Regions from separate parts of the Dyella sp. 2HG41-7 genome, predicted to be linked through region 3. Evidence: predicted binding sites of a transcription regulator. Region 3 holds the regulator's gene; each other region holds the start of a gene.
What was found. The regulator FliA, encoded in region 3, starts transcription of late flagellar genes. The targets are predictions, from matches to a motif close to TAAAGTTTNNCNNNCNNNGGCCGATAA.
Positions count from the first base shown of each region.

Region 1 (4,364 bases), 450 kb from region 3:
GGTCGGTGACGGCGACGTACGGCTTTATGGAGCGGCCGGATATGCCGGCCTTGATGGCGCAAATCGCCATGCACGGGTGCCCCATTCATCCTAACGAACTGACCTATTTTGTCGGCTTGGAAAAAATTGTCGCGCGCGACGACGGTCGCGGCCTTCCGCGCTGGATACGCACCGTGTTCATGATGCTGCTGCGCAACTGCGCTCGCGTAACCGACTACTTGCGCATCCCGGCGAACCAAGTGGTGGATATCGGTCGCTTGATTTCAATCTGAACGGACGCGTCGCACGGCTTGATTCCATAGCGAATTCGCGCATGCGACCTCGTATTTCGGCCGCTTTTTCAGCCGAAAAGCTACGCTCCGCATACTGGCGCAAGCACACGCACATGCGCTAGTCATTCATTCACAAACCTAAACGACGCGCGTCGCGCTTCGTCTCATTCGCATTGCCGCGACTCCCGATTCGCGAGCTTATATGCCGCGTACGGGGTGGCACGGTCTTTGCCTCGTCCTTAACTCCAAGGGCGGCCGAACATACGCGTTTATTTAGCGCGGATATGCGCGTGCCGATGATGTAAACCATCGTTTGTTAAGAGGCAGCAGTTATGTGGGCGGGCATCAAACGCTGATGTATACCGGATCGATCCCGTTCTACGCGGAGGTCTCCCGGTGCAGTTGAACACCGAGACACTCGCACTGATCAACGGCGGCCAGGCTTTGGTACTGGCGCTGATGCTTTGGTTCGGCACCAGCAATGGCAGCAATCAGGCGGTCAAAGGCCTGCGCCTGCGCGCTGGGGCGTTGCTGTTGGAGGCCGGCGGCGATTTTCTGCTGGCGTTTGGCACGCAGCTTTCGCCGCTCCTCGTCGTGTTGTTCGGAAACACGCTCAATCTTACTGCGCAGGCGTTGACGATCGTGGCGTTGCGCATGGTGTTGAATCGTCGGCTGCGTTGGCGAGAGGCGATCGCGCTTGGCGCCGCGGCATGGATCGGCGTGACCTACTTGAGCATCGGACACCCAGATTACACGCTACGCGTGTTGTGGGGTTCTTCCATTCTGGTCTGCAACTCGCTGCTCAACATCGCCGCGTTGTGGGGCGGATGCGGCAAGCGCGACACGCGCGCGCAGTGCCTGTTGCTGTGGACGTATTGGTTGGCGATCGCCTTGCTGGTGTGGCGCAACATGTCGTTGCTGATGTTGAGCACGCCGCTGCAAAGCATCCTGGCGCCGTCGTATGTGAATGTTATTTACCTGTTTTTGGTGGGTTTGCAGCCGCTGCTGGCGAGCGTGGGCTTTCTGCTGCTGTACAACGAAATCCTGCAGCGCGAGCTGTTCGATCTGGCGCGCATCGATCCGCTGACCGGCGTGATCAATCGCTTAGGTCTGGTGGAAGCTTCCGCCGTGATGCTTGCCAAAGCGCGTTTGAAAAAGGAATCGATCGGCGTGCTGTTGATCGACGCGGATCATTTCAAAAGCATCAACGACCGTTTCGGCCATGACGACGGCGACCGCGTATTGCTGGAACTGGTCGCTAATATCCGGCGCATGCTTCGCGCCAGCGATCTGGTGGGGCGCGTGGGTGGCGAAGAGTTTTTGGTGCTGTCGCCTTCCGTCAAAGAGGCCGACTTGCTGGCGCTGGCCGAACGCATCCGCTCCGCGATCGAACGCGCGCCGTTCCGTATCGCCAACGAATCTTATTCGCTGACCGTGTCCATCGGCGCGGCCCTTGCCGATACGGACGAACTGGACATGATGGCGGTGCGCCGCCGGGCCGATGCCGCGCTTTACGAAGCCAAGCACGCGGGCCGCAATTGCGTAAGGATCTCCAGCGGCAGCTGACCGATGGTGGACGGCGCGCCAACCACGTTCGAAGGGAGCGGCGTCCTGGCGCGGCTGTGTTCATGGTGCGCAAAGGACGCCGATTTATCATGGCGGGGCAGCGACGGCCTTCAGTTTTTACCCGGGCTGCCGATACCTATGGCCGGGCGTCCATCCGCTATGTCGCGACGGCCTGATTCAATGATTTCTCAGCCAACGTTCCACCACGATTCCAGAGCGCCGCGTTGCATGCGCCGCGATACCGGGATTGTCGTCGGAGCCGCCTAGCGGCTGTTGGCAGGACTGGATACCGATGCAACTTCAAGCACAGCTAAGAGTAGGCGCAGCCTTGCTGCTGGCTGTTGCTGCCGGTATTTCGACGTATGTGTTCGTGGGATACGCGCAAGCCTATGAGCAGAGCTCCAGCAATCTACGCGTGCTTACCTCGTTCGATCAGGTGTTGAAGGCAGGCAATGCGCTGTCCGCCGAACGCGCGCCGACAAATATTCTGCTCAGCCTGGATCGCAGCGACGGACAAACCTACGCCATCACACGGTCGCAAGTGATCGCCGCGCGCCAACGCACCGATGCGGCGCTCGATCAACTCGACCGGCTGGCCCGTGAAAGCATGCCTGCCGGCGCCGAGAGCACGCAAATCGCGCAGACGCAGGCGAGCCTGGCGCAGGCGCGCAGCAAGGTCGACGCGTTGAGCCAGCATGCGCCGTTCGAACGCTCGCCGCAGGATCTGCAATCTGCGATCGACACGATGATCGCCGCGCGCACGGAACTCGATCCGGTGATCAACGATCTTTATCGCGAAGCCATCCAGCGCGCGCCCGACCAGGTCGGCATCATGCAGATGGCGCGCATCTTGAGCGATCTGCGCGAGTACGGCGGCCGTATCGGTTCGATGTTGGTCGTTCCATTGTCCACGCCGGAACCGATCAGCCCCGAGCGACGTCTAGCGATTGCGACGCTGCGCGGGCGCATCATCGAATTGCACGGCTTGATGCCCGATCGTGTGGAGGCGGGCGAACGGCAGTCGAGTTCGATCGAGCAGTTGCGTACGCACGTCGAACAGCAGTTCTTCGGCCATACGCTTGGATTGATCGATACGCTGGTCGACCGCTCCGGCACGGATTACGGCATGCGCGCCGCCGCGTTCACCAGCCAGGTGCTGCCCGACTTGATGAGCTTGGAAAAGCTCGAAGCGTTGTTTATGCAGCGCGCCATGCTGCAAGTGAGCCAGGTGAAGCACGAAGACGGCCGGCAGATGGTGATAGTCGCTGCCTGTCTGCTGCTGTTCTTTCTATTCCTTGCGTTTATGTTGCGCACTACGGAAAACCTGATCGTTCGTCCGTTGCTGCTAGCGAAGAACGAAATCGTGAAACTCGCCAACGGCGACCTTCGCCGTGCGCAACGCGCAGGCAACAGCGTAGAGGCCCGCGCGCTGCACGACGCCATCGACGCGTTGCGACGCCAGCATGTGCACAGCATGCATCTCGCTATCGAGCGCGACGAATTGAGCAAGGCGCTGCGTACGCAAGCGCATACCGACGCGCTGACCGGCTTGTTGAATCGTCACGCACTGGAAGAGATTACGGGCGATCTGGCGGCCGAGCCGGTGCGCCTGTCCAAAGGCCGGGGCTTGATCCTGATCGACGTGGATTTTTTCAAGCCCATCAACGATGCGTACGGACACGTCATTGGTGACCTGGTGTTGCGCGAAGTGGCAAGCCGCATCAAGCGTTTGGTGGAAGACCCGCATATGGCGTTTCGCTATGGCGGCGAAGAATTCGCCGTGCTGACGAACGGTCTGACGCGCATCGAACTGTGGAAGCTTGCGGAAAACATACGACAAGCCATTTCCGGCGAAGAAATTACGGCGCCGGACGTCACCGCATTGACGGTCACGGCAAGCTTCGGCATCGCCAAAGGAGACGCCGCGGTGCTTACATGGCTGGATCTGCTGAACACGGCGGATGCCGCGCTGTATCAGGCCAAAGCGCGAGGACGAAACCAACTCGTCGCCGCGCCGAGCGCGGACGATGAGACGTCGCGAACGCGCCATAGTCCAATTGGAACTTAAGCATTTTCTTATCTTTAGTTGCGCCTAGTTGAACCGCCAAATGTGAATCCGCGCAGCGCAACAAGGAAAGTGTAAATCAGGTGTAACACCTAATTTTCGCAGAGCACTGGACGTGCCCATCGGTCAGGCGCACCATCGAAAACCCGCGAATTATCAGGGGATGTTCGTGTGGTTAAAGCCAAGTCAACGCGACCGCAGCCTTCGTGGCTGTGTCGGGCCCACTCGGCGGTCCGATGACTTTTCGTTCGCACGTTTTCCAGGGAGGTAATTTCGACGAATGCATGGTGTGGCTGATCGTTCCATCACAGGGGGACTCGCTTTTTTCATCTAGCCTTTAGGGAGAAAAAGACGTGAAAACCGAGCATGTGATGATTGCGTTGTCGATTGCGCTCGCATTCGCAACGCTACCTTCGATTACCCAAGCTTCCTCATCCAATCCGGCGCTTGCCGGACTCAAT
Region 1 covers NZ_JAJEJV010000004.1:236,940-241,303, reverse strand. The annotation lists gene L0U79_RS02480 (KUP/HAK/KT family potassium transporter) at 1-272, shown strand, start outside; gene L0U79_RS02475 (GGDEF domain-containing protein) at 669-1,838, shown strand; gene L0U79_RS02470 (GGDEF domain-containing protein) at 2,131-3,906, shown strand; gene L0U79_RS02465 (protease pro-enzyme activation domain-containing protein) at 4,257-4,364, shown strand, end outside.
Region 1: the regulator FliA is predicted to act here: its motif matches at 1,948-1,974, upstream of L0U79_RS02470 (GGDEF domain-containing protein).

Region 2 (4,364 bases), 1.1 Mb from region 3:
GCCCTATTCGCCATGGCCGCCTTCGCCGCCCTCACCTTCGCCGCCGCCGAAACCACCGCGACTGACGGTGTCCCCCTCACCGACCGTCGTGTCGGACGGCGAGGAACGCCACCCGCCCGAACCGCCGGCATAGACCGAACCATAATGCGGCGAATAATTGGTGTCGTCGCGTCGACGAAAAACCGGACCGGCCGGGAAGAACGATGCGACACCGTTGCGGACGACACGACCGATCAAAAATCCATTCATCGCCGGATACCAAACGGGTCCGTTCGGCGCGGTGTCATCTTCCTGGCAGGTATCGTTGTCGTAGCTTTCGGCGCATTGCTCGCGCGTCGAATAACGCGGTGCGCTTTTGGGCGCATCCGCCATCGCCTGGTTATAGGCGGTTTCGCAACTCGGTTTCGGCACGCCTGCTTCGGCGCAATTGTCGAGCGTGGTAAAGGCTTGTTGGCTCTTTTGCGTTTCATCGCACGCGCTGATAAGCAGCGGTGTCAAACCCATTACAAAAAGCGATGCCGTCCTGGATCGTTTCATGCCGCCCCCCCGGGCATTGGTAGCCGGCCCATAATAATGGAAAACGGAAATTGCCGAACCTGCTCGGCTTTCCTGCGAGATAATGCGGATAACCTTTCAGGAGGCAGGCCCCATGCTCCAGCCCCAGAATTTGATGCAGTCGTTCGAACGCGTTACCGATTATTGGTCGCCCAAAGTTATCGGCCGCGTCAACGACCAATTACTCAAGGTCGCCAAGTTGAAAGGTCACTTGGTATGGCACGCCCATCAGGACGAGGACGAGCTTTTCTACGTCGTCAAAGGCGAGATGCGCATCGAATTGGAAGACCAGGTCGTTCCACTGCGCGAAGGCGACTTTTTTACGGTGCCGCGTGGCATCCGACATAATCCGGTCGCCGACGAAGAATGCTGGATCGTTTTGATCGAATCGGCATCGACCAAGCACACCGGCGATGAGTTAACGCCGCAAACCCGCAGTCTGGAAGAGCAACTGTCTTAGGCGGACTGCACGCCACCGCCGGCGCGCTTGGCCGCGTACATCCGTTCGTCGGCAAGAATGGACAGGCTGTCCGGTGTTTGCGCATCGTCGGGAAACATCGCCAAACCGATGCTGGCGCCAATCTGGATGGTGCTTCCCGCCACCGGAACCGGCGCTTCCAGCAACTGCTTCAAATTACGGGCGACTTCGGAAGCTTCGCGGCGCGTGATGGGGCCTTCCAATACCACGGAAAATTCGTCGCCGCCTGTGCGCGCCAACGTATCCACACGACGAAGCCTCGCGGTAAACAGATACGCCACTTGCTTCAACACTTCATCGCCGGCGTGATGGCCCAGCGTATCGTTCACCTGCTTGAATCCGTCCAGATCGATCGCCAGCATCGCAGTTGGCACACCGTGTTGGCGCGCGCGCTCCATCGCGCCGCTGATGCGATCCTGAAACAGGCGACGATTCGGCAAACCGGTCAAAGCGTCGTGATGCGCAAGATGCTGGTTGCGTTTCAGCTGTGTCTCCAGCAACAACAGAATCATGCCCACCGCCACCAGATACTTGGGCAGATTCCATACCTCGTCACCGACCTGGACGTTGGGGAAAAATATTCCGAACACCATGCCGAGCGGAAACACCATCGACCACGCCAGCAAGCCCAACACCGTCACCACGAAGCCGCCGGTTTTCCGCTGATTGGAAAATGCAAATTGCAGACAGCAAATGAAATAAGCGACGAAAAGCGGCAGCGTAATCATCAGGTCTGGGCCGTGCGCGGAGAATTGCCAACCGAGCAACACGACGGAAAGCGCGATATTGATGCCGACAGTGATCCATCGGCTCGCCGGCCGCTTCTCGCGCGGCGTCGCCAGCACAACCAGTAACGGCACCCAGGCAAAAAGACTGGCGGCGCCAATCATCACCGGCTGCGGTATGTTAGGTATCGTCGCCAACGCGATGTATAACGTGTAAATCGTCGACATCGCAGCGAACAGCGCGCGACATCCCCATTGCCCGAGCCGGGCATCCATCGAACAACTGAAGAGTTCCGCGCACCACACCAGCGCGGAGGTTCCGACAATGTCGGCAACGATGCCGGCGGTGCCCGGCACATCGAGAAACGAATACGCCGCGAAATGCAGTTCGATGCAAATCCAGCCTGCCAGCCACATGCGCGTCATCATGCCGCCGGCCGGTCGCGACACCGTCACAAACGCATAAATCAGCAACCCAACAGCTAGCAGATCAGGGAGCTCTTTGAACGACATTCATCCGGTCCACGTTTGTGAATTACCCACCACGACTCTCTTGACGCAATGAGCTGAAAGAAAACGTTGATCAACCTCCTCATCTATCCATGAACGGCCTTGGTTTCATCGATACCGCCAACCTACTCGTATCCATGAAACCCAACAGCACAACGCCCGTTTTGCATCGCCTCGATACATCGACCGTGTTCTGAAAATCGAACTTTGGCGAAGTATTTAGGATCGATCATGAGATCGGCAGCCGCGCGCATTTCTTTAATGCGTGTTGGACTGCCGAATTGGAACTCGTCCTTGAACAAACCGGGTGTTGCCTCATCCACGAATTAATAGATCGCTCTCTTCGAATCCGCATCAATGCGTCGAGACCTGACTTCATAGTGTGATGACGATGATCTTACCGTGCTTTTGAAAATACTTTGCACGGGATGTATTTCCGCCATGTGATCTCAAACCGCCACATTTAATAGATGAGTTCGAACGTTTGTTTGCGTTCAAATATCAAAATACGGCGCATTGGCAAATCGAATTAAAGCGAGTTTCGCCTCCTATAAATCCTTGTCCCTCTTGGACTTATGGGAAGCCGCTTAAATTTGGATCGATACAAAACGCTATGTGGCCCCGGCTTTCATCTGCCTGACGACGCGGATCAACTGGAAATCCATTCCATGCGATCGCAGGTTTGGCGATTTAGTAAACGATGGAGTTCTGAAGAATTCACAACGGAGACAAATCGTCGCCCTGCGAATGAATCGAGGCGCGGCATCGCTTAAAAGCGCGATGCTGATATTCGATGCGTATATCTCGTGGAATATCTCGGCGCCTATTAATCGCCGACAATTTTCTTAGCGACACGTGGCCAGCACGCAACGCGCATATTTTCGCCGCCATAAAAAATGCCGAGGGGATTGCTCCCCTCGGCATTCACTGCACAACACAGTGTCTTGCGGTCAGTTCGACTCGGTGAACTGCACGTACGGCGACGAGCCGCCCGTGGCGGTGCACGAACCGAGATTCAGGTTGTTGCTTTCGCCGGTGCTGCCGTCGTTGGCCACGCACGTCGGCGCGGTGGTGGAGCCGTAGCTCGCGCCGATCTTCACCTTGATCGACGAACCACTGTTGAACTGCGCTTCCGAACCGCCAGCATTACCGACGACGTTGAACTCCGACTGCTTCCAGACCTTGGCAAGGTAAACCACGCTGTCTTTGCCGCTCGCGGTGTACGCTTGCGTGCCGTAGGTAAGCGTCACGGTGTCGTTGCCGCCGCTGGTCGCCGAACCCGTCAGCTTCATGCTGGCCAAGGACGTTGCCGGAACATCGGGAGCCGTCGCCGCGGAGCTATTGCGATAGCAGTCGCCCGAACCATCGCTACCCCAACCGCTGGGGCAGCTGCTGCCGCCATAGCCGATCAGCCAATACTGCATAAATACGGCGGCTTCGCCCTGCACTTCGTAATCGGGCGCATACACGAATTGCTGCCAAACCGTGCAACCGGAATGGCTGTGGCAAGCCGTGGTGGTTGATGTGAATTGCGAATTGATCTGCAGCGAATATTCGTTCGGGCCGAGAATGCCGCCGCCGCCATAAGCGGCTACACCCACGCCTTTCTCGGAGGTCACACCGGTCACCGTCGGGAAACTGCCGACCGTCTGCTTGATCAGCGCCGGCGCCGACAACACGTAGTCGTTGCCGTTGCCCGCGTTTTCCGAGTCGCCCATCTTGACTTTGCGCGGCAGGGAATGCGCACGCGGCACCAGATTGGTACATGCCACTTGTTCCCAGATGATGCTCGGATACGTAGCGTGATAGCAGCCTTCCGTAGGCGTCGCGATTTGCGCCATGTTGTCGCGCCACGCTTCGCGCGCGAGCGATTCCATGGGACCAACCTGCTCATCGGTGGCTTGCGAGCCGAAGTCGGTCGGCGGTGCGGCAAAAGCGGCGGGCACGCACGTAGCACTGACAAGCGCAGCCAAAAGAGCGAACTTCAATTTTGCTTGCATTGCAAATCTCCCCAGTATGCAAAGAGCTATGAGTTATCGACTTTGGACCATCCAAAAGCCGGGTCACGCCAGAAACAATTCGCATCCATGCAAACC
Region 2 covers NZ_JAJEJV010000004.1:1,748,563-1,752,926, reverse strand. The annotation lists gene L0U79_RS09180 (DUF1190 domain-containing protein) at 4-537, opposite strand; gene L0U79_RS09175 (cupin domain-containing protein) at 650-1,015, shown strand; gene L0U79_RS09170 (GGDEF domain-containing protein) at 1,012-2,271, opposite strand; gene L0U79_RS09165 (hypothetical protein) at 3,219-4,268, opposite strand.
Region 2: the regulator FliA is predicted to act here: its motif matches at 2,503-2,529, upstream of L0U79_RS09170 (GGDEF domain-containing protein).

Region 3 (4,364 bases):
TTGATTTCATTGGAGGCGTGATTGGTCGCGCCGGGCGCGCCGCCTTCGCCGTAGAGCGTATCGAGCAGCGCTTCGAATTCCGCCTCGATCGGATCGGCCGAGCGTGCGGGTTTCGCCGATGCGTTCGCCGCAGGCGCGTTGTCCGCCACTGGCTGCAAACGTGCGAGCAAACTCGCGGGCGGCTGCGCCATCGCATCGCCGCTCGTCAACGCCGCCATCATCACGTTGAGCAGATCCAGCGATTCGAGCAGCGCATCCATATGCGCCGAGTTCAGCACCAGCTTCGCGTTGCGCGCGTCGTTGAGCAGTTCTTCGGCGCAATGGCACAACTGCACCATCGGATCGATGCCGAGAAAGCCGGCGCCGCCTTTCACTGTATGAAAGACGCGAAACACCGCATTGAGCAATTCGCGATCGTGCGGCGAGGCTTCCAGCTCCACGAGCTGTTCGCCCAGCCGTTGCACCAATTCTCCGGCTTCCACCAGAAAATCGTCGCGCAGCTCGCTGTCCAGGTTCGCATCCATCAACGTCTGTATCCGCAGGTTACGATCAAAAACCGAATTCGCTCAGCAGACGATCCACTTCGTCCTGGTCGTGAACTTTGGCGACTTCCATCGGCGCTTCGCGACCGGCCAGCGCACCGGTGAGGCGCACCAGTTCCAGCAGCGACGATTCCACGCTTTCGATAAAGGTCACCACTTTCTTGACGCGCTGACCGGCGAGATCCTGCCAGGACTGCACCAGCACCATGTCGTTGAGGCCTTCGCTGCACGCGCTGGCGAACACCTGCGCCTGACGCGCCAGCACGGCGGCCGGGTCGGTCTCGCTGTTGTTGAAATCCAGCACCGCAACGGCGTTCTGCGAAAGCGCTTCGGCTTCCGGGCGAATGCGGTCGACGAAATCCAGGCTGCGATGCGCGGCCTGCGAACTCATCTCCAACACTTCGGCCAGATGCTTGCGCGCATTGATCATGCTGTCGGGCATGCCTTCGTTGGCGAGATCGGCGCCAAGACGGCTCATCGCGCCGTGCAGGTCGCGCGCCAGCACGCCGAGCGCGCGGAACAAATGCTGCTCGCGTTGACGCACCATCGTGTCGAGCGCTTGCTCGAACGCGGCGCCGTCTTTGCTGTTGAGCAGGTCGATGACTTCAGGCGGTAGCGCTTCGGCTGCGACGGGTTTGGCAATAGCGTTCATGCGGAAGCTCCACGGGCGGCCAGGCGCTCGAAGATTTTGTCGAGCTTTTCTTTGAGCGTCACAGCGGTGAACGGCTTGACGATGTAGCCGTTCACGCCGGCCTGCGCCGCGGCGATGATCTGCTCGCGATTGTTTTCGGCCGTCACCATCAGCACCGGCATGCCTTTGAGCTTGGGCTCGGCGCGAATCGCCTGCAGCAATTCGATGCCGGTCATGTTGGGCATGTTCCAGTCCGTCACGACCATGTCGAAACTGTTCGCCTTCAACATCGTCAACGCGTTGTTGCCGTCGTCGGCTTCCTGGATCAGCGGATTGCTGAAACCGAGCTCGACGAGCAGGTTGCGGACGATGCGTCGCATGGTGGAGAAATCGTCTACCACCAAAATTTTCATGTTCTTGTCCAAACACGTTCTCCAGATGCTTGAAACGGGGAAGGGATTCGAGAAACGAGTGAGGCGCGAAACGTGGGTGGTTTTCTTCCCTCGGAAGAAGGTTCCGCATGGGTCGGGTCGGTGAAGCCAGGACGCGCTTCGTTGACCTTGGTTCCCCTGCGAACCCTCTTCCGAAGGAAGGGGTTTGCACGCATCGATGCGCCGGTTGCCTTGGGTGTCGCTAATTGCTGAAACTCGTTGCCTGCTCCTTCGCTCGTACGTTGTTGCTAGCCGCGCCAATCGCCCATGCGCGCGCGCAGCCTTACCAAAGCCTGGCCGTGGATCTGGCAGACGCGAGATTCCGTCACGCCCAGCACCATGCCGATTTCTTTCAGGTTCAATTCCTGTTCGTAATACAGGGACATCACCAGTTGTTCGCGCTTGGGCAACGTGCTGATCGCTTCGGCCAGCGCTTCGCTCATGTTGTTCTGCTCGAAGCTGTCTTGCGGCCCCAAGCTGTCGTGATCCACCACATCCAACGCGCTGCCTTCGCCGCCTTCGCCGTCGTCCGGCGCCGTAAGGCTGAGCAGTCGCGCGCTGGTCGCGTCGGACATCACCTGGTGATATTCCTCGGCGGTCATGCCGAGACGTTTCATCACTTCGGCGGTTTCCGCATCCGCGCCCGTTTCGTTTTCGATCTGCCGCACCACTTCGGCGACCTCGCGCACCTTGCGGTGCACGGAGCGCGGCGTCCAATCGGTGCGTCGGAGTTCGTCCAGCATCGCGCCACGAATGCGGATGCCCGCATACGTTTCGAAGCTGGCCGCGCGATCCGTCGTAAAGTTTCGCGCCGCCTCCAGCAAGCCGATCATGCCCGCCTGCATCAGGTCTCCTACGTCAACGCTCGGAGGCAAGCGACCCATCAGGTGGTAAGCGATGCGGCGCACGAGCGGCGCATGCTTGCGTACTAATTGGTCTGCATCTTCGCGTTGCAGCTGCAGATATTCCGAAGCCACATTCATGTCACCACCCCGCAGCCGGCACGCTCTGGCCGCTGAAAAAGGCAATCCGTCCGAGATCCGGGCACGAGGGTTTACCCCATGTATCGACCGCACCCGCCAATTGCTTGAATCCGACCGCCGCGCGGCTGGATGGCCACAGATCGACCACCGCGCCCTGGCGCCGGATCGCCTGCCGCAGCCATTCGTCGTGCGGCACCATGCCCATGTAGTCGAGCGCCACGTCGAGGAACCGGCCGCATACACGCGCCAGTTTTTCAAAAAGTTTTTTCGCGTCGCCCGCCTGGCGAACCATGTTGGCGACAATATGGAAGCGCCGCACGTCGAAGTCGTGGGCAAGAATTTTGATCAAGGCGTAAGCATCGGTGAGCGACGCAAGCTCGTCGCACACCACGATCACTACGTCGTCGGCCGCGGCGGCGAACATCGCCACGTTGTCGGAGACGCCCGCTGCGGTATCCACCACCAGAAACTCCGGTGGCTGGATCAGTTCGTCGAACGCGCGGATCACCGCCGCGTGCTCGCCGTTGCCCATCTTCGCCAAGCGGCGAATGCCCGAACCGCCCGGCACCACTTTCAGACCGTGCTGCGCCGGCATGATCAGATCCTGCAGCGCGCACTTCCCGTCCAGCAGATGCCCCACGTGGCGCGCAGGGCTCAAGCCCAGGTGCACGTCTACGTTGGCGACGCCCATGTCGGCGTCGAGCAACATCACGTCGCGCCCGGCCATCGCCATCGCCATCGCAAGATTCACCGCGACCGTGGTTTTGCCGACACCGCCCTTACCGCCTGCTACCGCGATCGTGCGCGTGATGCGCGTACGCGGAACGATCGGCCGTAAGCTTGCCGCCTGATGGAGCGCATCGGTTTCTTCCCGATGCACGCGGGCGGTCGAAAACAGATTGTGCAAGCCTGCTGCCTGGTTCACTTGCAGTGCCTCGTTCGTACCAAAAGTCATTGAGCCTGTCCCATATTTCTGCGTAGTTCGCATGGGGTCTGAGCGGTCGTCAGGTGGTGACGCGTGGCGCAGCGCCAGACTGGCCGTCTGGTCAAGCCGCGCGTTGCCGCCTGGCGGCCGCTCAGGCACCGTGCGGACAACGAAGGGGTATGGGACAGACTCATAATCCTGCCACCGCCAGGCCGAAGCGATCGGCCATGTCGAGGTCCTCACCCGCCGGACCCAGCCGGCGTTGCTGCTGCGCGGCGCGGCACACAAGCACGCGCGCATCGGCAGCACTGATATCTTCGGGAACGCGCTGACCGTCGGTGGTGCAATCCAGCGGAATGCGGTGACGGATCAGCACCGACAACAAGCCGCCGAGACTGGGCGCTTCGTCGAGCTTGGTCGCGATGCACGCGCTCGGTTGCAGCGGCAGATACGCGCGCACCGATTCGTCCAGCGCGGTGGACTGCGCATTCGCCGCCAGCACCAGGCAGGCACGCAATTGCGTGGCGCCTTGCGCGGCGGCGTCGCGCAGCACATCCATCTGTTGTTGCAGGCGTGCATCGTTGCCGGACACGCCAGCGGTATCGACCAGCACCGTGTGGTGATCGCGCAGCAGATGCAGCGTTTGCGCAAGACCTGCGGCGTCGTATGCGGGATACACGCGCACGCCGAGCAGGCGACCGTAATGTTCGAGCTGTGCGGCAGCGCCGATGCGGTAATGATCGGTGCTCACCAGCGCGACCTTCGCCGGACCGTGATGCATCACCGCGCACGCGGCGAGCTTGGCGATTGTGGTGGTTTTGCCCACGCCCGTGGGACCAACCAGCGCCGTGA
Region 3 covers NZ_JAJEJV010000004.1:691,680-696,043, reverse strand. The annotation lists gene L0U79_RS04560 (chemotaxis protein CheA) at 1-524, opposite strand, end outside; gene L0U79_RS04555 (protein phosphatase CheZ) at 550-1,194, opposite strand; gene cheY (chemotaxis response regulator CheY) at 1,191-1,598, opposite strand; gene L0U79_RS04545 (RNA polymerase sigma factor FliA) at 1,853-2,587, opposite strand; gene L0U79_RS04540 (P-loop NTPase) at 2,589-3,542, opposite strand; gene flhF (flagellar biosynthesis protein FlhF) at 3,703-4,364, opposite strand, start outside.